Regions from separate parts of the Rhodococcus sp. FW305-130 genome, predicted to be linked through region 3. Evidence: riboswitches for the same ligand, from Rfam matches in the RefSeq annotation. Region 3 holds a riboswitch; each other region holds the start of a gene.

Evidence for each region. Region 3 has a riboswitch for cobalamin ahead of AC3WQS_RS13120 (ABC transporter substrate-binding protein). Riboswitches for the same ligand answer to the same signal wherever they lie in the genome.
Region 1: another riboswitch for cobalamin. It lies ahead of cobN (cobaltochelatase subunit CobN); the one in region 3 lies ahead of AC3WQS_RS13120 (ABC transporter substrate-binding protein).
Region 2: another riboswitch for cobalamin. It lies ahead of AC3WQS_RS10685 (CbtB domain-containing protein); the one in region 3 lies ahead of AC3WQS_RS13120 (ABC transporter substrate-binding protein).
Region 4: another riboswitch for cobalamin. It lies ahead of AC3WQS_RS12605 (FecCD family ABC transporter permease); the one in region 3 lies ahead of AC3WQS_RS13120 (ABC transporter substrate-binding protein).

Annotation. Positions count from the first base shown of each region.
Region 1 is NZ_JBYTAP010000006.1:377,420-383,155, reverse strand. Features, by position in the region: gene AC3WQS_RS20790 (precorrin-8X methylmutase) at 1-302, opposite strand, end outside; gene cobG (precorrin-3B synthase) at 322-1,464, opposite strand; cobalamin riboswitch at 1,516-1,648, shown strand; gene cobN (cobaltochelatase subunit CobN) at 1,688-5,308, shown strand; gene AC3WQS_RS20775 (GMC oxidoreductase) at 5,348-5,736, opposite strand, start outside.
Region 2 is NZ_JBYTAP010000003.1:141,717-147,452, forward strand. Features, by position in the region: gene AC3WQS_RS10675 (flavin-containing monooxygenase) at 1-343, shown strand, start outside; gene AC3WQS_RS10680 (CbtA family protein) at 403-1,179, opposite strand; gene AC3WQS_RS10685 (CbtB domain-containing protein) at 1,170-1,364, opposite strand; cobalamin riboswitch at 1,390-1,528, opposite strand; gene mhuD (mycobilin-forming heme oxygenase MhuD) at 1,616-1,924, opposite strand; gene AC3WQS_RS10695 (alpha/beta fold hydrolase) at 1,970-2,707, shown strand; gene AC3WQS_RS10700 (HIT family protein) at 2,692-3,117, opposite strand; gene AC3WQS_RS10705 (helix-turn-helix transcriptional regulator) at 3,156-5,736, opposite strand, start outside.
Region 3 is NZ_JBYTAP010000003.1:677,970-683,705, forward strand. Features, by position in the region: gene AC3WQS_RS13110 (FecCD family ABC transporter permease) at 1-59, opposite strand, end outside; gene AC3WQS_RS13115 (class I SAM-dependent methyltransferase) at 56-808, opposite strand; gene AC3WQS_RS13120 (ABC transporter substrate-binding protein) at 809-1,822, opposite strand; cobalamin riboswitch at 1,881-2,061, opposite strand; gene AC3WQS_RS13125 (siderophore-interacting protein) at 2,102-2,959, opposite strand; gene AC3WQS_RS13130 (SDR family NAD(P)-dependent oxidoreductase) at 3,442-4,233, shown strand; gene AC3WQS_RS13135 (DUF1254 domain-containing protein) at 4,286-5,623, opposite strand; gene AC3WQS_RS13140 (nuclear transport factor 2 family protein) at 5,723-5,736, shown strand, end outside.
Region 4 is NZ_JBYTAP010000003.1:568,625-574,360, reverse strand. Features, by position in the region: gene AC3WQS_RS12620 ((2Fe-2S) ferredoxin domain-containing protein) at 609-1,310, opposite strand; gene AC3WQS_RS12615 (ABC transporter substrate-binding protein) at 1,307-2,368, opposite strand; gene AC3WQS_RS12610 (ABC transporter ATP-binding protein) at 2,365-3,183, opposite strand; gene AC3WQS_RS12605 (FecCD family ABC transporter permease) at 3,180-4,187, opposite strand; cobalamin riboswitch at 4,305-4,440, opposite strand; gene AC3WQS_RS12600 (TetR/AcrR family transcriptional regulator) at 4,457-4,969, opposite strand; gene AC3WQS_RS12595 (alpha/beta hydrolase) at 5,118-5,736, shown strand, end outside.

The DNA.
Region 1 (5,736 bases), on a different contig from region 3:
GGATCGCCGAGGGTGCAGATGACGTCGTTGCCGGCGGGCAGACGCTTGCGCGTGATGCCGGCAGCCACCATCTGGGCGTCGCAGAAGATCGGCGCGCCGTCGCGCAGAGCTGCGCGCGCAGCCGAGACGACACCGGGTGTGAAGGCGACGTCGTCGACGAGATCGACCTGGCCACTTGCATGAATCATGCGCACTACAGCTTGCGAGACATCCGCCGGGAAACGGCACAGGTCGGCTTCGGCCCGAATGGTGGCAAAGGACTGGCGATAGATTTCCGCGCCGTCACGGATGTACTCGATCATGTGCCACACGATAGAGGCATCACCGATCGGCCGGATTCACCCGGTAACCGTCACCCGTCGCAATCACATCCGCTACGTCCCCGCGGGGACGTCCGCAGCTGCGGTCGCACCCGGCCCAGTGCTGGCGCCCGACGACGGGCAGTTCTGCCTGCTCGACGGCGGTGATTGCGTCGGTGCGCACATCGGCGAGCGACTTCTCGCATCCCGGGCTTCCGGTGCAGGCGGTGACGTCGAGCCACGGTGAGTTCTCGTCGAAGATCAACCCCATCGGCGCCAACACCCGGACTACCTGCTCGGCAGCCCATTCGTCGAGGTCGAAGATGTGCACCGATCGCCACGGCGTCACGACAACGGGCTTGTCGACGGCGGCCAGGAACTCGGCCAGCCGAGCGTCCAGCAGCCCGAATCGCAAGCCTCCGCCCAGGGCTACGGTCCCGTCGCGCTGCTCGAGCCAGCCGATGGTGGGCCGTGCATCCGGCGTGAGGTCCGCCGCACCGGTGGACTCGGCGCTCAGACCCAGCTGCTCGAGGGTGCGTTCGATACCGTCCGGAACCTCGGCCAGGCGCCAGTGCTTGTCGCGGACGTCGAGGAATGATCGAGCCGCCTCGAGGAGCAATTCGACGGCGTCGTCCGCCTGGACGAGATGAGTGGTGTGGTGACCGGCGAGCACCAGTGAATGCTCGGTGGCGCTGCGCGCATGGAGTCCGAAATCGCCCCGTAGCCCGGTGATGTCTCCGCGCCCGTCGTCGAGGGTGAACAGGGTTCGCCCTGGCAGATCCGCCAATGCGTGATCCGCTTGGATCGCCGAATCGAGACGGTGGACCAGTTCACGAATGTCGGCGACGCCCCCGATACGGCCGGACAGTGGGGACGCGAGGATGTTGCGCACTCGCTCGTGCGTCGCGGACGGCAGCAGACCGGCCGACGCGATTCGCGCTGCGAAGGCTTCGGGGTCCGAGACCGAGCGCAGTTGGACGTTGCCCCTCGAGGTGAGTTCCATCTGCCCGTTGCCGAGATCGCGCGCTGCGTCGGCGAGCGTCTGCAATTGGACCGGGGTGAGGAGTCCGCCGGGTAGGCGCACGCGTGCCAGTGCGCCGTCGGCGGCGTGGTGAACTTGCAGTGCACCCGGGCACGCGTCTGGCTGTGAACGGTCCGTGGGCATGGCTCCAGGGTACGACCTGTCATGAGTGCCTTCTGCGGACCGGTAGCATCACCACCACCAGTGACGGCAGTTGAGGAAACCGGTGAAAGTCCGGTGCGGTCGCGCCACTGTGAGTGTTGCTCGAGCGGGACGTGTTTCCGCTCGGAAACACGAGTCAGACCCTCAACCGCCGTCGATGACAGATCTGTGCCACGGGGCGCGAAACCCCAGGAAGGCTTCACCCGTGATTCTTCTGCTCTCCACGTCCGATACCGATCTGCTGAGCGCCCGCGCCAGCCAGGAAGCCGGCGACGGCGTCTCCTATCGCTGGGCCAACCCCTCACGCTTGCTGGTCTCGGAGGACTTGCCGCCCTTGCTCGACGGCGTCGACCTCGTGATCGTTCGTATCCTTGGCAGCCGTCGCAGCTGGGAAGACGGCTTGGAGATGGTCCTCGCCTCCGGACTCCCCGTAGTCGTTCTCGGCGGCGAGCACGCGCCGGATGCCGACCTCATGGAGTGCTCGACGGTCTCCGCCGGTGTTGCTGCCGAGGCGCACAACTACCTGGCTGAGGGTGGCACACAGAATCTGGCACAGCTGCACCACTTCCTCTCCGACACCGTCCTGCTCACCGGCCACGGTTTCGAGCCGCCGGCTCACCTGCCTTCCTGGGGCATCGCTGATTTCTCGCCCGATCTCGACTCGGCGAGCGGTCCGGTCATCGCAGTTCTGTACTACCGCGCCCAGCATTTGGCCGGAAACACCCGGTATATCCAGGCGTTGTGCGACGCGGTCGCCGAGGCCGGTGGCACCGCGCTCCCGATCTACTGCGCATCTCTGCGAACCGCAGAAGCCGAACTTCTGAGCACGCTCCGCCGCGCCGACGCCATGGTCGTGACAGTTCTTGCTGCCGGCGGCACCAAGCCCGCCACCGCGTCCGCTGGTGGGGACGACGAAGCCTGGGACGTCGCCGCACTCGCTGCACTCGACGTCCCGATCCTGCAGGGGCTGTGCCTGACCAGTAGCCGCGCCACCTGGGACGAGAACGACGACGGACTGTCGCCTCTCGACGTCGCGACGCAGGTCGCGGTGCCGGAGTTCGACGGTCGCATCATCACCGTCCCTTTCTCCTTCAAGGAAATCGACTCCGACGGGCTGTCCACGTACGTCCCCGATGTCGAGCGCGCTGCCCGTGTCGCCGGTATCGCCGTCCGTCACGGCAAGCTTCGTCACATTCCGACCACCCAGCGTCGCGTTGCTCTGATGCTCTCGGCGTACCCGACCAAGCACGCCCGTATCGGCAACGCCGTCGGCCTCGACACTCCGGCGAGCGCAATCGATCTGCTCACCGAAATGCGTTCTGCCGGTTACGACCTCGGTCCGGTCGACGGTCCTGACGCAGTTCCCGGCCTGGCGGCCAAGGACGGCGATGCGCTGATCCACGCCCTGATTGCGGCCGGCGGACAGGATCCCGACTGGCTTACCGCCGAGCAGCTAGAGGGCAATCCGATCCGCATCTCGGCAGCGAAGTACCGCGACTGGTTCGCCACCCTGCCCGAAGAGTTGCGCAGCGGAGTCGAGGAACACTGGGGCACAGCGCCCGGCGAGCTGTACGTCGATCGCTCGCAGGATCCGGACGGCGAAATCGTCATCGCGGCACTGCGATTCAACAACATCGTCCTCATGGTTCAGCCGCCGCGGGGATTCGGTGAAAAGCCTGTCGCGATCTACCACGACCCGGATCTGCCGCCGAGCCACCACTACCTCGCGGCCTACCGCTGGATCGCTGCCACCCCGGACAACGGCGGATTCGGCGCCGACGCCGTTGTGCACCTCGGCAAGCACGGCAACCTCGAATGGTTGCCGGGCAAGACGCTCGGCATGTCCAGCAACTGCGGCACCGACGCAGCGCTCGGCGACCTGCCGCTGATCTACCCGTTCCTGGTCAACGATCCGGGCGAGGGAACACAGGCCAAGCGTCGTGCTCACGCGACGCTCGTCGATCACCTGATCCCGCCGATGGCCCGTGCCGAAAGCTACGGCGACATCTCCCGCCTCGAGCAACTGCTCGACGAGCACTCCAACATTTCCGCACTCGATCCGTCCAAGCTCCCGGCTATTCGCCAGCAGATCTGGACACTGATGCGTGCCGCCAAGATGGACCACGACCTCGGCCTCGCCGAGCGGCCTGAAGAAGACGTGTTCGACGACATGCTCCTGCACGTCGACGGTTGGCTGTGCGAGATCAAGGACGTCCAGATCCGCGACGGTCTGCACATTCTCGGCCGTGCCCCCCAGGGCGACGCCGAAATCGAACTGGTCCTCGCCATGCTGCGAGCCCGTCAGATGTGGGGCGGCGAACAGAGCGTCCCCGGTTTGCGTGAAGCACTCGGGCTCAGCGAAGACGGCGACGAGTCGCGCAGCCGTGTCGACGACGTCGAGGAAAAGGCGCACGCACTGGTTCGCGGCATGTACGACGCCGATTGGAACCCCGCTGCGGCAGAACAACTCAGCGACGACGAGACCGTCGTGAAGATCCTGCAGTTCGCGGCCACCGAAGTGGTTCCGCGTCTGCGGCAGACCGACAATGAGATCAAGCAGGTCCTGCACGCGCTCGACGGCGGATTCATCGCCGCGGGCCCGAGCGGTTCGCCGCTGCGCGGCCTGATCAACGTTCTTCCCACTGGTCGTAACTTCTACTCCGTCGACCCCAAGGCAGTTCCTTCACGCCTGGCGTGGGAGACCGGTCAGGCGATGGCCGAGTCGCTCGCCGCTCGCTATCTCGCCGATCACGGCGAATACCCGCGCTCGGTGGGTCTGTCGGTGTGGGGAACCGCCGCCATGCGTACCTCCGGCGACGACATCGCCGAAGTGTTCGCGCTCCTCGGTGTTCGCCCCGTCTGGGACGAAGCAAGCCGACGCGTCGTCAACCTCGAAGTGATCGATCTCGAAGAACTCGGCCGCCCGCGCATCGACGTCACCGTCCGCATCTCCGGATTCTTCCGTGATGCGTTCCCACACGTGCTCGCACTGCTCGACGACGCCGTTCAGCTGGTCGCGGCACTGGACGAGACGGACGAGCAGAACTACGTGCGCGCCCACGCACAGGCCGACCTTGCCGAGCACGGCGACGCCAGGCGTGCGACCACCCGTATCTTCGGTTCGAAGCCCGGAACCTACGGCGCCGGACTGCTGCAACTCATCGACTCCAAGACCTGGCGCGGTGACGACGACCTCGCCGAGGTGTACACCAACTGGGGCGGCTTCGCGTACGGCCGTGGGCTCGACGGAATCCCGGCAGCCGACGACATGCGCAGTGCATACCGTCGAATCAACGTGGCAGCCAAGAACACCGACACACGTGAGCACGACATCGCCGATTCGGACGACTACTTCCAGTACCACGGCGGCATGGTTGCCACCGTGCGCGCGCTGACCGGAAAGTCGCCCGAGGCATATATCGGCGACAGCACTAGGCCGGAATCGGTTCGCACACGCACACTTTCGGAAGAGACCGCACGTGTCTTCCGGGCGCGCGTGGTCAATCCCCGCTGGCTCGACGCGATGCGCCGTCATGGGTACAAGGGTGCCTTCGAGATGGCAGCCACGGTCGACTACCTCTTCGGATACGACGCCACCACCAACGTGGTCGCGGACTGGATGTACGAAAAGCTCGCCGAGACCTACGTTCTGGACGAGCAGAACCAGAAGTTCATGACGCAATCCAATCCGTGGGCACTACACGGAATCGCCGAGCGGCTCCTCGAAGCCGCCGAGCGCAACATGTGGGAGCACCCCGAGCAGAAGACACTCGACGGCTTGCGTCAGGTGTACCTCGAAACCGAAGGCGAACTCGAGGGGGAGTAAACCTCGAGAATCATCAGCAGGTCCGGGCGCTGAAGTGTTTCAGCGTCCGGACTTGATGATCTGAGCGATGTTCCGCTCCGCCAGAGCAGTGATGGTCAGTGACGGATTGACGGTGCCGGTGCTGCCCGGAATGGCAGCGCCGTCCATCACGTACAGGCCGTCGTAGCCCTTGACTCGCCCGTAGCCGTCGGTTGCCTTGCCGAGAACCGCACCGCCGAGGGGATGCGCGGTGAACGAGGAATTGACGTCTTTCGCGAACGGCAAGGCGGACGGCAGCGTGGTGCCGGCGAAGGCCATCTTGTTCTGGACGGCGCGCAGGGCCTCGACGGTGGCGTCGTTGCCGTTCTTCGGCCAGTTCAGCACCACCTGATCGTTGCCCCCGTCGTAGGCGAAGTCGGCGCGCTGCGAATCGAGGGTCATACCCAAGG
Region 2 (5,736 bases), 540 kb from region 3:
GATCCTCGAAGACGGTACGGAATTGCCTGCCGACGTGGTGGTCTACGCGACCGGCTACGGCTCGATGAACGGCTGGGTGGCGGATCTGATCGGCCAGGACACCGCCGACAAGGTCGGCAAGGTGTGGGGCCTGGGCTCGAATACCACCAAGGATCCGGGACCGTGGGAAGGCGAGCAGCGCAACATGTGGAAGCCGACGCAGCAGGAAGCGCTGTGGTTCCACGGAGGCAATCTGCACCAGTCGCGCCACTACTCGCTGTACTTGGCGTTGCAGTTGAAGGCGCGCTACGAGGGCATCCCGACGCCGGTGTACGGACTGCAGGAAGTGCATCATCTGAGCTGAAATAGAACTGCTGTGCGCCTTTATTAACCGCCCGCGGTTAATAAAGGCGCACAGCAGGATCAGCGAAGGGCGTACTTCTTTGCTACTTCGGTGTTCTTGGTCGCGCGCTCGGTGAGGAAGGCGAATGCCAACCCGAGTACGAGCCAGAGCGTCGCCTGCGTAGCGAGCGAGGAAAGTCGGAACTCCCACAGCAGAGTTGCCGGGAAGTCCTCGCCCACCTCGTTGATGCCGGGAAGCGAGACGTAACCGATCGTGGCGATCACCAGGAACGCAGCCACCGGAGCAGCGATGCGCACGCTGAGGAACTCGTGCCCGGAAACTGCCTTTGCCGCCGCTGCTGCCGCGGTGACGGACAGTAGCCCGAGAATCACGGCGGCCAGCCACAGCAGTGTGCGCTGGTTGATGGTGTCGGGATCTCCGACGGCCGGCGGATTGGCCGGGTACTTGAAGAAGGGCACGGCCTCGATGGCCAGCCAACCACCGACGGCGATGGTGATCGCCAACAACGGCCCGGACATTCCGGTGAGTCGTCGAGCGTAATTGGCAACGACCGAGAAGATCGCCCCGAGTGCCAGTCCGGCCAGCGCTGTGGCCAGGAACAGCCCGGCGCGCTGCCCGTCGCGGCTCACCAGTGGTTCTTCTTCGTCACCGTGCGAATGCCCAGCGGCTTCGCCGGCAACCTCACCGGTGGCGCTGTTGGCTTCTTCGATCGCAATGGCGGCATTGACGTGCGGTTCACCCAGCACGAATGCAACTCCGCCGGCAAGGATGCCTGCGATCAAACCAGCCAACAAACCACGAATGAGAAGCTTCGTGAAATTGTCGACTAGTGGCACGGCAGGCCCATCAAGTGTCGACCGTCGTGCATCAATTCATGCATGTACATGCCGGTGCGAGAGATAGCGCCCTGGTCGAATCCGACCAGGTAGAGAGCGAGCATCGCGAACAGAACTACTGCAGCGGCGAGGAAAGCAAGACGAGTCGAATCGATCGACGTATCGGGAGAATAGGCGAGAGCCATCGAAGCCTCCTGGGATTTTCGCGTCCCCTAGGTCCATGCGATGGCCGAAGTGTCTGGCTGTCGAAATAGTCGTGCCGAAAAAGGCACTTCACCTCGAATTACAGTGGCGCGACCGCTCCGGGCTTTCACCGGATTCCTGTCGGACCATCGCGTTTACATGCGAACTTTTGCACTACTGCCCGCACCGTGTCAACGCGTAAGCCGAGATGACCGTCGATTGTGCCCGCCAAGGCGGGCACAATCGTTCTAGATCAGCTCTTTGCGGCGACGTCCAGAACAACTTCGAACTCGAGCAACGACGCACCCGAAGCGACGGGCTTCGCACGCTCGCCGGAATGGGCTTCGCGGGCAGGGCCGTCACGCCAATCGGCGAACGCCTGCTCGGACTCCCACTGCGTCACCACGAAGTAGCGGCTCTCACCTGCGGTGGGGCGGAGGAGTTGGAATCCGAGAAAGCCCGGGGAGTTCTCGACTGCATGAGCGCGTGCTGCGAAGCGCTTCTCCAGTTCGGGGCCGGCGCCCTCGGGGACCTCGATTGCATTGATCTTCACGACTGCCATGCAAGCGACATTACCCGCGCACCTTCACCGCGTACCGTGACACTCGTGTTGCATGACGAAGGTGGAACAGGACAACCGATTCTGTTGTTGCACGGCCTCATGGGCAGCTCGAGGACGTGGCGACGCCAGGTGCCCTGGATCCGCGAGTTCGGCCACGTCTACACGTTCGACGCCGCCGGTCACGGCCGGCCCGCGCCGTCAGAGCTGACCACCGAGGCATTCGTCGACGACCTGGCATCTGCCGTTGCGTCCATCGAGGAGCCGATGATCGTGATCGGCCATTCGATGGGGGCTCTGCACGCGTGGTGCTTCGCCGCATCGCATCCCGAAAAGGTTTGTGCACTGGTCCTCGAAGACATGGCTCCGGATTTTCGCGGACGCACCGCCGCGGATTGGGCTCAGATGATCTCGGCGTGGCCGCAGCCGTTTGCTTCCGAGGACGCGATGAAGGAATTCTTCGGGCCCGTCGCCGGCCAGTACTTTCTCGACTCTTTCGACCGCCGCGACGACGGGTGGTACCTGCACGGCGAGGTGTCGACCTTCCGCGACATCTCGGAGGAGTGGGGCACGAGGCATTTCTGGGATCAGTGGAAGGCGATCGACGTGCCGACCTTGCTGATCGAGGGAGAGTTCACCATCACCCCCGAGGGACAGATGCGAGAGATGGCCGAGAGGCCGGGAACTCGGTACGTACGTATTGCCGACGCAGGCCACCTGGTTCACGACGATCAACCGCAGCGCTATCGCGAAGTGGTGACGGAATTCCTTCAGACGGTGAGCTGACTGCGGATCGACGCGCCCACCTGCTCCAGTTCGACGGCTCGCCTGGCCAGGAGTCCGGCAGCGAACTTCGCCTTGTCGCCGCGATGGCGGGGGACGACGTGGAGGTGCGAGTGGAACACGGTTTGGCCCGCGGCACGCCCGTCGTTGACGAGAAAGTTGACTCCGTCAGCGGCGATGTCGCAGCGGCGTAGAGCTCCGGCGATGAGCGTGCCGACGCGGAACATCTCTGCGCCCTCGTGGCTTTCGAGAGCATCGAGGTTTTCTGCATGACGCTTGGGGACCACCAGGGTGTGTCCGCGACTCACCGGTCGGGCGTCGAGAAATGCAAGAGTCGTCTCGCTCTCGTGGACGAGAATCGCCGGCTCGGTCAGCGCGACGATCTTGCAGAAGACACAGGTATCGGTGCTCATGCCTACAGAATGTAGTCCGAATCAGATCCGACACGGGACTACAGCAGGCGCAGCTGACGTGCCTTCGTGATCGCTTCGTTTCGATTGTGTACGTCGAGCTTCTTGTAGAGAGTGCGCAGTTGAGTCTTGACGGTGTTGACGGACACGTAGAGTTTGTCGGCCATCGCGGCCGATCCCATGCCGAGCGCCAGGAGTGAGAGGACCTTCTGTTCGCGTTCGGTCAGCTCCACGATACGTACGGATCCCGGAAATGATTCCGCAGGAGCACTTTTCGAGAACTCGGCGAGTGCACGCGATTTTGTTACTGCCATCGATTCGAGTTTCTCGACGTCCGCCGATCCAATGGTCGCGAACGGACGCAGAAGTCCGGTTTGGTCCGCGATACTGCACGCTCTGGACCACTCTTGAGAGGCGAGGCGTGGCTCACCCAACTCGGAGTGTGCAACCGCTTGCACCAGAAGCGATTCCATCTGTGCCCGCGGATAGGATTCGCCAGACCAGTCGAACTGATGACACAGCGCCACAGCGGCCTCGTTCTGGCCGATTCGCTGACGTAAACGCGCCACCGACGCGAGCGTCCACGGGTTGGCTGCAGGATCGGCAATTTCCTTGGCCAGAGCCGTCGCCTTGTTTCCCTCGCCGAGTGCGAGCAGGAGATCGATTTCTGCGGATTGCAGCAGAGGAAGCGCGAAAGACGTGGCCGTGTACTGCTTGGAATGCACTCCAATCGCGTTGTGGAGCAAGGACAGAGCGGAAGATGCACTGCTCTGAGTCAGGGCGAATTGGCTGTGCGCATAGACGACGAACGCCCATAGCTCCTCGGTGTCGGACGGAACGCCGAGTTCGGTCAGTGCGATACGTGCGTCACCGAAGTCGAGTGTGTCGAGAGCGGCGAGAGCCCGTGCCGTCAAGCCGGCGATCTTGACTACAGGTTCGAGCCAACCCCCGGGGTCAGGATGCTTCTGTTCGAGTTCGAACCAGTGTCTGGCCTGCCGCGGCTCACCTGCCAAGGCCCAATTCAGGGCGGCACTACCCGCAGAGTTGCGAGCGATGAAGTCGACTCCGTGAGACAGGGCGCCGTGGTATGCCATTCGAGCCTTGATCGTGGATTCGGTGAACCTGCCGCTCAATTGAAAATTGATCGCCCATTGAAGTCGCATCAGGGGGAGTTGTGCGCTGACCGCTTCCGGATTGTTTTCCAGCGCACTGCGGCTGAGGTGAGACAGCCGCCTGGTGGTCTCTGCCGAGAGCCCGTATTCACCGGCCATCCTGAGCATGATCGATTGAACGCAGGCGATGCTCAAGGCGTCCTTCGCGCTGGGTTGGGCGCCGAGTTCCCACAGTTCGGCCGGCGATTCGGGTAGCAAGTCGATTGCCGTGGATCGCTTGCTCGGATGCATCGTGAACAAGGCGCGCCCGGCCTCAACGGCAGAGTGCTTGTCGGCAGCTTCCGCCGGAATCCGTTGGAGGGCGGCGCGAACCGAGTCCAGGTTATGCACGATCATCGTCACCCAATGTTGTTCGACGATGTCTACTGCCAGGGTCCAGTTCTGTGCCTCGACCGCGTAGTCCAGCGCCGACGCGTGATGACCGTTGTCGAGTCGATTGTGAGCGAGGAATGAAAGACGTTGCGATGGATCGATTCCCACGCGAGTGTGGTGCGCGAGTATCGATCGTCGAATGGCGGGAGGCAATTCCCATGTTTCGTCGGCTTCGGCCTCGACGCGCGACAACAAGCCGGCTGTCTCCAGCGTCACCAGCCGCGAGCGGATCTCATGAACGGTTTCGGCAGTGTCAGGGCGCTGGGACTCGAACAGCATTGTGGCGACGCCGACGGTGATCGATCGACCAAAGGCGGTCGCGAGTAGGAACTCATGTTGCTTTAGGCGCTCAGCGGTGGCGAGAACGGAATCAGTCACGTAATCGTCTATCGCTTGCGTGGTGTTCGTTTTGATCTCTCGCTCACGGTTGCTTTTACGTGAGTCCCTGACGGCGGCGACTGCGGCGCGAACCAATGCGGGCAGCCCACCCGTCAGGGATGTGATTTGTTCTGCATCACCCTCAGCCGTGCGCACCCCCGCCTGTTCCAGCAATTGGGCGGTATCGGATGTCGTGAACAACAGCTCATCGGCGCCGATGACCTCGTGATCCGTGTCGAGAAGGTATGGCTCGGCGAACATGCCGAATCCCGAGAGCGTGACCACGAGGTCCAGGTTGTGGCAGAGGGTGAGGAGATCGATCAACTGATCGTCCAACTCTGGTTCCGATATCAGATCCGGCCTGATCAGCACGAGCAGCACGGGGCGGCTGAGGGCGTTCAGGGATTTGGCGGCAGCGGTGAAAGGATCGGCGAGATCGTCGACGTCGGGCAGTGCGATTCCGGCAGCGTGGATTCGATCGAGGACAACGGCCCAGAAATCTTCGAGTGTCGACGAGGGCTGTGGGGCCGAGACCCAGACGAGTATTCGTTCGGATGCCAGATGGGCGCGCAGCCACGATGCGATCAACGACGATTTCCCGTGGCCGTTCGGTGCACGGACGACGGTCAGAGCGGCGCGTCGATCCAGTTTCGCGAACAATGCTTGCCGAGGAATCGACTCGGTGAGAGTGCGCCTTTCG
Region 3 (5,736 bases):
ATCACCCACAGCAGGGTGACGGTCGTCGGGTTGTCACGCAGGCGAACTCTTGTCGTCATCTCACGCCGTAGACCACGTAGTCGTCGAACAGTTGCCAGACCGTTCCCGACTCTCGAAAACCTGCTTGCGCGAGCGCCGCCAACTGGAAGTCGACGGCAGTGGGCGCGGTAGCGTCGCGTCCGGCGAATCTGCGCTCTCGCTCGTCGGTCATTGGTCCGATGCCGGGAGTTGCCCGCAACTCCTCCCACCAGCTGTCCCACTCGGGAGCACCGGCAGCAAAGGCGGAGCGTTGCGTCTGCTCGTCGTGAGCCTTCGCCCATCGACCGATGACAGGGAAGCGGCTGTCGAAGCGAAAGTGATCACCGTTGAGCAGGACTCCGTCAGGACTCAGCAGTTCGCGGCACTGCCGGTACACCTCGACGAGCTGTTGCGGTTGTAACCAGTGCAGCGCAGTTGTCGACACTATCGCCTGCACCGGTGCAGTCACCGAAGTCGGCCAATCGGTGCTCAGCAGGTCTGCGTCGACCAGCTGCAGTCGGTCTCCGAAACGAGTCGACGACTGACGGGCGACTTCCAGCAGCATCGGGTCGTAATCGATCCCCACAACGCTCGCGTGCTTGAACTTCTCGAGGATCCGGGCGCTCAGTGAGCCCGGTCCGCAGGCCAGGTCGACAACCGTGAACGGGGTGTGCGCGTACTGCAATTCGAGAACGTCGAGAATCGCGTCGAATCGCTTTTCGCGGTCGGCGATGTATGCCGCCTGCTGGTCGTCCCACTGACGCACCAGTTCACTGATCTCCGCGGACATCTAGACCACACCCAACTGGCGCAGCCCGTCGGAGAGCTGTTCGATGCCACCGACATTGCGGATCGAGGGATCCATCGTCGTTCCCTCGAGGATGATGTAACGCTTGTTCTTCACTGCGGTGAGCTTGCTGGCGACCGGGTCCGATTCGAGGAACGCGATCTTGTCTGCGGCACTGTCGCCGTCTCCGCCGCGGTCGAGATCTGCGAGCACCAGCACGGTCGGGTCACGATCGAGCACACTCTCCCAACCGATTTCGGGCCAGTACTGTTTGTTGTCGTCGAAGGCGTTCTTCGCGCCCACCGCGTCGGTCATGATTCCCGGTGCACCGCAGCACCCGGCGAAGTACGGAGTCTTCGTGGCTGCGTACCACCACGCCAGCGTCACGTTTTCGGCTCCCAGCGACGCCGTGGCGGTGGCCGCGCGATCCTTCAAACTCTCGGTCAGCTCGACACCTTTGTCCTTGACGTCGAACAGTGTTGCCACGTCGCCGATTTCGGCGTACAAGTCGTCGAGTGTGAGGGCCTTGCTCTGCTCGGCATCCTGACCGGTGCACTCGCTGGGCGACTGGTACGTCGCGACCCCGAGGTCGGTGAACTTGGTCCGGTCGGCGATGCCTTCCGAGGTGAACGTGTAATTGAAGGTCGTGTAGACCATGTCCGGTTCGCGTTCGAGGACACTCTCGAAGGACGGGAACTCGGTGTCGAAAGCTTGAACCTGACCGCGTGCCTCACGTAATTCGGGGAGTACGTCGTCGTCGCTCATGGCGTAGCCGGCCATCCGGTCCTGCACTCCCAGTGCGAACAGCATTTCGGCCGCAGGCTGATTTACCGCGATCGCCCGTTCGATCGGTCGCTCCACCGTGACGTCTCGGCCACAGTTCTGGACTGTCACGCGCGATTGTTCGGAAGAGTTGGATTGTCGGGCAGCACTGTCGTCGGAGGAGCAGGCAACCAACGACGCGCTCAACAAGGCCGCGACGGCAGCGGCGGGTAGGCGAAGTCTGGACAGACGCATGGAATCTCGTTCTCGCAGGGGCTCGTTCGCGGAGCCCGTCACCGTGTGAACAGGCGCCTGTTGACCCCTGCTGCCAGCCGGTATTCGGACTCGAGATCGCCCCACCCGAGCGCCTTCCCAGATTTTCATCCAGTGGCGTAAGCCCGGGCGGTCACCCTCACCGCTGCGCGTCAGTTCCGGATTCACACCGGATTCCCTGACCCCCTGTGTGGAGGTCCGCTGGCACAGAGGAACTTATCACCGCAGTGCACGGCCGGTCAGGTCGGCCGGTGTACGCGATCAGATCTCGATGGCCAGGTCGTCGATGTCGGTCAGGGTTCCACCGCCGGCGAGGATTCGCTCGTAGTTCTCGCGCCGACGGAGGTCGATTTCGGTGTTGCTGATGCCGCGCTTCCAGTAACCGAATATCGCGACGTCGTCTTTGTCGAGTCCGACGGTCGACCGAAAGTGCTTACGGATTGCGCGCATCTCGTTGCGTTCACCGGCTCCCCACACGACGTAGCTCGCGGGATCGGCGAGCTCGCGTGCTCGTGCCGCCAGTGGGCCGTCGGGCTCGGCGAGATCTGCGCTCACGCGGTGAAGCTCCAGGCCGGGGAGGGCGGGCAGTTCGGCGAAAGCGACCTCGTCATCTGTTGTGACCCAGCCGATTCCGACCACGTCGGTAGGTAGCTGCTCGATGATCGAGTACAGCGCAGGTATTGCGGTGCCGTCCAGAAAAAGTGCGATCCGTCGACCTGGAACGTCGGGGACCAAGAAGTGTGGTCGCGGACCGGTGAGACCGAAGGTGTCACCGATGGTCAACGCCGCTGCCCACCTCATCATCGGGCTGGTCTGTCCGTGCAGGACCACGTCGATGACGATCGATCCGGTGGCGGAATCGTAGGAACGCACCGTGTACACGCGCGAAGCGTCGTCGAAATTGGGCCCGAGATTCATTCGTACGGTGACGTTCGGGCGTGACCAGGTCGGATCGTCGGTCGACTCCGTCAAACGAGCCGTGATCCGCAGCAGGTGGTCGCTCGGTCGCTCCATTGCTTCGACGACGGCGAGAACGTCGTTGAGTCCGCGATTGTGGTCAGCGGTTCGTAGGACGCTCGCCCGGGGAGTTGTTGTGCTCGTGGCGTCTGCATGTGTCATCGACTGTGCTCCTGGATCGGGTTTTCGAGATGCCATCAGGTTAGTGCTGCCTAAGTCGGCACAGTTGTCCAGAAGTGACATCTGATTACCCGAATCAAACCTGCGTCGCGAACAACGCGTTTGAGCGACTTGTACTCGCGCTGCTACGGTGCCTGTGATGTCCATACGTCGCTGTACTCTCGATTCCGGCCGTGCACTGCGCACGGCCCGATTCGGCGTAGCGACATTCCGCCGGGGGCGTAAGGCGATCGACCGCCGCCCCTCTGGTCTTGTCTGGATCGAAAGAGCCTTGGCCGCACCGGCCGGATCCGTCTGACATTCGCCACTTCGGCGAGCATTACCTCGCTGAGATTTCGCAGTGCCACACCTGTTGCAGTGCTGCGTATTTCCCGTACCTGAAGTTTCTCGCGGGTGAGTTGTGAGTGTCGGCGCCGCCGAGCCTGGATTACCAGCCAACTCGTTTTCGTGAAAGGTACACAGCAATGAATCGTTTCGAAGGTCGTCGTATTCTCGTCACCGGCGCAGGATCGGGAATCGGGCAGGCCACCGCGCTGCGGTTGCTCGCCGAAGGTGGCCGCGTGGTCGCTGCCGACATCTCCGAGAAGGGTCTGGCAGACACCCGGAGGTCGGCTGAACATGCCTCGACGGAGGGTCGTCTCGACACCGTCGTCGTCGATATCGGTGACGAGAATTCCGTCATCACGGTTGTGGGTCAGGCAATTTCGGCTCTCGGGGGATTGGACGTACTGGTCAACGCCGCCGGGATATTGCGAGGCGGGCACACCCACGAGACCTCACTGGACTTGTGGAATCAGGTGATCTCCGTGAACTTGACCGGCACCTTCCTCGTCACTCGTCAGGCACTGCCAGCTCTCCTGGCCACCGGCAACGCAGTGGTGGTGAATTTCAGCTCCACCTCCGCAGCCTTCGCGCACCCGTACATGGCCGCATATGCGGCGAGTAAGGGAGGAATCCAGTCCTTCACTCACGCACTGGCTCTCGAATACGGCAAGCAGGGTCTGCGCGCCGTCGCGGTAGCTCCGGGCAGTGTGAAGAGCGGGATCACCGACACCACGGCGTCGTACCTGCCGGAAGACACCGACTGGTCGCTCTTCGGCAAGCTGTCGCCAATTCTGAGCACTGATCTGGAGTCCGGTGGTGCTCCCATGGCCGGGCCGGAAAGTGTTGCGGGAGTTATCGCGATGCTGGCATCCGACGATGGTGCCTTCATCACCGGCACGGAGATCCGTGTGGACGGCGGCACTCACGCCTGATTCTGTGTCCGTCTGACGGCCTGGCCTGGGGCAGGCCGTCAGACGTGAGCCGTCATTCTCGCGAGCGAGTGATAGCGGGGACGACGTAGGACTGATCGAGTACGGCGGGCGAAGGTTCGTACATTCTCAGGACCGGTCGGAAGTCTCCGCGCGGGCAGGGGAGCCAGTTCGCCTTCGCCGTGGCATCTTTCGGCTCCTCGTGACTGATCGTGATCGTCAACGCACCGTCGGCGTCGTGGACGATGCCGGGAGTGCGGTCGCCGATCGAGTATCGGTCGATAGGGTTCGCCACGAGGAAGAAGTCCGGCACCGAGTACATCGTCAGCGACCAGAAGGCGCTCACCGGCGGAGTGGGGTCGAGTCTGATCGTGTAGGTGCGGTTTCCGTTCAATTGCGTTCCCTGATCGTCGACGTAGGTCATGATGTACGCCGCTTCGTAGGGGTAGTTGCCCCACAGCCCGCCCTTGGCCGCCGCCGCGCGTTCGATGATTCGCAACCTGGGATCGGCGATCTTGAATTGTGGATCGTCGATTGCACCGACCTCGAAGTAGTCGAGGTTGTAGTCGAAGGCGTGGAAAGTCAGCTTCCAGCCGTTGGCCTCGGGGCTGGAGCCGTGCGTGAGTGCTTCGTGCAGATTCTTCTCTCCGGCGGTCAACCCGTCTGCGAGCGCCGCAGCGTCGTCGGCAGACAGCGATACATAGGGAGAGGCCCCGTGCTCGGTGACTCCGATCGGTGAGAACGAATCCTGGAGTTCTCGATCGCGCGGGGCCGGCGGAAAGGCCTGCGACCAGATGCGGAGTTTCTCGAGGAAGAGGAGGTCCTGGCTGACCTCGGGGTCGGGGACCGGTAGACCGGCCGGAGCCCCGGCGGAGTCGACGACGGTCAGGGTGGTGGCGTCCTGCAAGGCGTGCACGGCGGGGAGGTCGTCGCCGCCGCACGCCCACCGACCGACGATCGATGCAACGGTCGTGGGAAATCTGATCACTGTGGTCTGGGCGGTCGGGGTTCCGGTCCAGGTGGGTGGGACGAGAAGGAAGTCTCCGCTCGTGGTGCCGGTGGCACGGTGCCCGACGTAAGCGAAATTGTTTGTCCAGGCGTCGACGAACTGGAGGACGTAGTAACGGCCATCGGTATCGGGGACGTGCAGCGCAACGGGGCCGACGGAAAGGTCGATCTGCGCCATGGAATACACGGTGTCGTTGTTGATCGTGACAAAAGTATCTGCCGGGCCGGCGAGTGTGCGGGCGTGACTGAAGGTGTTGAAAGGTGCGGCGGGGTTCGCTCCGACACCGTCGTGAACGTACCGATGGACCTGGTCGAGATTGAAAACGAGGGGAAATCCGTAGATGTACGCCTGAGCTGCAAGCTCGGTGCGACTGGTGTCTGTCATCTCTGCCCTCTCGTAGTTCGTCGGTTCGACGTCCACCTTGCGGGAACCCTGCCGTCGAGGCATCACCCGCCGAGGGTGACGACGGTAGAGGGAGAGGCCATGTCGGATCAGGA
Region 4 (5,736 bases), 110 kb from region 3:
GATACACTCCGTGTTTCCTTCTCCAGTAAGACGTCCCTATTGCCCGACCGATTACAGCATAGGAGATGAATGCAATGAATCCGACTACTACCATGTCCATTGAATATCCTCTCGACCGATTGATAACGAATATTTTTCGCCGGATTCAGGCACTCGGCAGCCAACTCTCATAGCGTTGACATCGACGTTCACCGAACCTACTGCGCTAGCCTGAGCAGCATTGACTCATCGGTGCTGCGCGCATGGGCTACCGCCTTGTCCGTGGCACCTCGTGCAATTTCCAAAGGTTCCCCACACCTTCCCCTCCCCGTTGCAGACCGAACATTTGCCGTGCTGGCAATCCCGGCACCTATTGTCGTATCCCATGGTTCACTCCTCGAATTCGCATTGGTCTGAATATTTCTACCCAATCTCGATACTCATGGCAGTCGTCTGATTGACGGACAATCGCCACAGGGTCCTGGTTGCATTCAAGAGAAATCAATTCAGGCTGACCGGGTCCGCAAGAAATATTCGACCAATTGAATCGAATTGACCGTCTCACTGATGGACAGAACCCGCTGAGCGCACTTCGCGCTCAGCGGGTTCTCTGTTTCGCCGACCTGTATCTACCGGTCCAGAACGTGATCCACCAATTGATTCTCCTGACCTGCGACCAATGCTTCAGCGTCACCGGCGTCCACATGACCGAACCAGGTGCCACCGGGGTTCGCGATCACCAACGGGCCCAGGTTGCACGGGCTCAGACAACCGGTTCCCGTCACCTTTGCCGAAGTGCCTTTGGCCGCCGCACTCATGGCCCGGTGGAGAGGCCCTGCTCCGTACGCCATGCAGCGGGGCCCCTTGCACACCAACAGATGTGTATCGTGCTGCTCGATCACCGACCAAGCCGGACTGCGATACGACGCCGGACTGGCAGTGATCGGCTTTCCGGCCGCGCCGAGTTCATCGATCACCTGCGCGGCCACGGCACCTTCGAGCGTTTCCGATTCGTGGAGCGACACTTCCAGTTCGGCACCGATCCGGGTTTCGCGCCAGTTCGCAACCGCCTTGCTGGTCCACGTGAGCAGGTACCGATCCCTCGGCACCGCAACTGGAATCAACACGACCTTGCCCACGTCATCGGTATGCGCTCGATCGAGTTCCTCGTGAAGGCTCGGCGACGCGACATCAAGGTACGCAATACGAACGTCGGCGTCGGTGCCGGCCCGAACAGCGTCGAACATCCGTCGCGCGGCCGACTCGTCGAGGCCGCTGACGGTCGGCCGCAGTACGACGATCACCCGATGCGAACCACTGTCGACACTCATGCCGACGGCGCGGTTGTCCAGTCGATCCCGCTCGACGGAGCAAGTCCGAACTCTTCGATCTTCGCGCGCAGCTCTTCCGCGCCGTAGACGTTGGGGAATCCGCTGGTGAACATCGCGAGCGGGAGTACGACGAAGCGGTTCTGCTTGACGGCGTCGAGATCGCGTAGGCCTTCTCGGCTCTTGATCGCGTCGATCTTGCCCTGTACTTCGTCAGCGCTCTTCTTGTAATCCATGATCACGATGACGTCGGGTTCTGACTTCGCGACGGTCTCCCAGCTCGCTTTGAACCAGGTGTTGTCGACGTCGGCGAACACGTTGGTTCCCCCGGCGACGTCGATGATTCCGTTGGGGGCTCCGTTGCCTCCGCTGGTGTACAGATCTTCTTCACCGCTGTCGTAGATCAAAACCTTCGGCTTGTCAGCGGCATCTGGCGCGGACTCCAGACGTGCCAAACGTGAATCCAATTCGGTCAGTGCCTCGGCGGCGGTGTCCTCGGTTCCGAACAGCTTGCCGTAATTGGTCACGTCCGCACGAAGGGCATCCCACGGACCCATCGTGCCGAGCGCGGAATCCGCTGCGGCACTCTGCCGACAACTATCGGAGATCACATATGCATCGATGTTGTTGCTCTGCAGCGATTCCGGCGTCACACCGGAGGCTCCCTTGAACAAGCCACTGTAGGAGCCGACCACCAGGTCCGCCTGCTTACCCAGAATCGTCTCCAGCGTGATCGTTCCGTCCAGGTGTGGGACGTCCGCAATTCCAGGGCCGAACATCGACTCCATGACCGCGTCGTTGTTCGTGTTCAACACGACGGCCGCGAGACGATCCAAACCGCCGACTCGGAGAATGGTGCCGATATTGGCCGCATTGCTTGTCGCAACGACGTTCTCGATCGGAAGCTGGAAAGTGCTTTCGGTCCCGCAGTTCTCCAATGTCACCGAAGTCTTGTCTGCGGCTTCGTCGACGGGCGCGGTTGCCGAGCAGCCGGCAACTGTCAACAACGCTGTCGCGGCTACAACCGCACCGAACGACGCTCGGGTCTTGACATGTATCAAAGTGCACTCTCCGAAAATGATTGTTGTAGTTGAGAATTTCGTGATTCGAATACGAGGTGTGAACGGCCTGTCGCGGGGTTCACGAGCTCGAAAGTCTCGACGCCGAAGACAGTTGCCACCACCGAGGTGGTGAGTACGTCGGATGGATGTCCGAACGCCCTGGCCACTCCATCCGCGAGCACGAGCACCCGATCGCACACTGCCGCAGCCAAATCGAGGTCGTGCAGTGCCATGATCACCGTCCGGTCCAACGACCGGACCAGATCGAGCAGTTCGAGTTGATGCCGGATGTCGAAATGATTGGTCGGCTCGTCGAGGATGAGCACGCCGGCGTCCTGCGCGAGACCTCGGGCGAGAAATACCCGCCGACGCTCGCCGCCGGAAAGCGTGTCCATCGAAGAGAGCCTGTGCTCGATCATTCCGACCTCGCCCAGAGCACGATCAACGACGGCATTCTCGTGCTTTCCGCCGACACTCCAGGGCTTTGTATGTGGCGTGCGCCCCAGAGTCACGTACTCGTGAACCAACAAATCGGCGGGACTCTGCTCTTCCTGCGCCACAAAAGAAATGGCTTTGGCCCGCGAACGCGCGGACATCGCGTGCACGGACTCGCCGCCGACGCGGACGTCACCGTCAGCGATCGGTCCGAGACCGGCAAGCGCACGCAACAAAGTCGACTTGCCCGATCCGTTCGGACCGACGACGCCTACTACTGCACCGGCGTCCGCCGCGATGTCGACGCCCTTGACGACGGTTCGGCGGTCGATGCGGACGACGACTCCGGACGCGGTCACCGCCAGGGCGCGGGCGCTCACGAACTGCCACCGAATCGGTAGCGCCGACGGCCGAGAAGCAGGAGAAACAGCGGGGCACCGATCACCCCGGTCACCACGCTCAGCGGGATCTCGGTCGGCCGCAACGAGGTCCGCGCCACGACGTCGACCCACACCAGGAACGACGCGCCGATCAGCGCTGCCGCCGGCAACACCACTCGATGTCTGGCTCCGACAAGCATGCGTGTGACGTGCGGTATGACCAAGCCTACGAAGGCAATCGCGCCGGACACCGCAACCATCGTGCCGACCAACGCTGCCAGCACGCCGAACAGCACGTTTCGCAGGGTTCGGATGGGAATACCGAGCGAAGCCGCGACGTCCGGTCCGGCCGCCAGCGCATCCAGCCAACCGTGCAGGGCGAACACCGCTGCCGTCAGCAGGAACACTACGACGACCGGCGCCCACAACTTGTCCCAGGATGCCCCGGCCAAACTTCCCAGGAGCCAGAACAATACGGACTGCGCGGCCTGGGAATCATTGGTACGCAGCACCAGAAAACTCGCGATCGCCGACAGGGCGGATGCGGTGACGGTGCCGGTCAGAACCAATCGCAGTGGAGTGATACCGCCTTGCAGCGTCGCGATGGTGAAGACGAGAATCGCAGCTCCCAACGCCCCGATCATCGCGCCGAAACTGAGCGCCCACACTCCCGCGCCGGCGAACAGTCCGGTGGTGATGACGGCGGTGGCACCGACACTCGCGCCGGACGACACTCCCAGCAGGTGGGGATCGGCGAGAGCGTTACGGACGAGGGTTTGCACCACCGCGCCGGCGACGGCAAGACCAGCGCCGACGGCCAGACCGAGCAGTACCCGAGGTGCTCTGATCCCCCACACGATCGCAAGTTCGGAACGCGTGACGGGTGGGCCCCCGAAGCGCGAGTGCACCACGTCCACCACAGTGGACACGGGGAGCATCTCGGATCCGAATGCCAACGCGCACACAGCAGAGAGCACGGTGACGACCAGCAGAGCGGGCAGCACGATACCCGGACTGAGCCGTCCTCGAGGCGCACCAGCCTTCGGCGAAGGCAGGTGGGTAGGTGGAGACAGAGCTCCGCCAACAGCATTCATGGTGTGACCGATCCATCCTCGTGGCATGACACAACGTCAACGAGGGTGGTATCTGGCTACGGTCGACGCAGGGACGACCTCACAGTGGCGGGACCGCGCCGGAATTGCACCGACTTCCCATTACCTCGATGATGACGTCAGAACCATAACGGACTGTGGTCACCATTCCGCACACCGGATCAGGATTCCGACGCGATCATCGATCTCGCCTGCCGCACGACGGCTTCCGTTCGCACTCGAAGTTCTTCGGGTGAATCCGATTCCAGCACAACCCGATGCACCTGGCTGTCCACGGCAGTCACAGTCAACCGCGACGTCAACAACGCATCGTCCGCACTGAAACCGCGGCTCTGCAAGTACTCCGAAAAACCCAGTACCAGTTGCCGATTCATTCCTTCGACCTGCGCGATGAGCTCACGCGTACGCGGAACCTGATCGTAGAGCAGGTGAAAGAACTCTCGCGGCTTACTGTTCACTTCGACCGCGCACTCCACCAACATCCGGACGGCCTCGTCCGGGGTGAGTTCACGCTCGACGATGTCGGCAAGGCAGAGCGCAAAACTCTCCCGCGCAGCACTCACGTGACGGTTCGCCAACTCCGCGAGGATCTCGTACTTGTCGCCGAAATACTGGTAGAGCGAGCCCACCGACACCCCTGCCTCGTCAGCGATCCGGTTGGTGGTCGCTGCCATGCCCTCCGACGCGAAAACGCGAGTAGCTGCCTCCAGGATCGCGTCGTAGGTAGCCCTCGAGCGCTGCTGGGAGGGCCTTTTCCGCCGAGTCGACACGGTCCTCCGATGCGAGTTGTCAGCCGCGACGCCGGTACCGAGAATTGTGTAGGTGACCAGCGCCGATTACTCGAAGTTTATGCCCGACCGGTACACCGACCACATGCCGGCGCCGACCCCGACGTGGTGGGAGTGGAACGGCAACACCGTCCACGTCGCACGGGCAGTGGTTCCAGACGCGCCGGTTCGTGTTCTCGGCATCCACGGCGCCGGCGGCTACTCGGGCGCATTGTGGCCGTTCGCCGGGATCGGCGTGAAACTCGGAGCCGAAGTCCTCTTCCCCGATCTTCCGCTGTACGGCGACACCGTCGTAGCCGATCCCGCCGGCGTCCGGTACGAGCAGTGGGTCGATCTCCTCTGCGATCTCGTCCGGGCCGAGAAGGCAGCCGACGATCGGCCGCTGGTGTTGTTGGGCGCCAGCATCGGCGGTCTGCTGGCCTACGAGGTAGCCGCGCGGACCGGTCTGGCCGACGCCGTCGTCGCCACCTGTCTGCTCGATCCCTCGCATCCGTCGGCCAGAGCTGCCGCGGCGCGGTTCGGCCCGATGGGTGTCTACGGCGCTCCCCTGATGCGCCGCACCGAACGACTGGTGGGCCGTATCCGCGTGCCCATCCGTTGGGTCGCCGACGTCGCGAACATGAGCAGCAACCGTGAACTCGCGACGCTGTGCG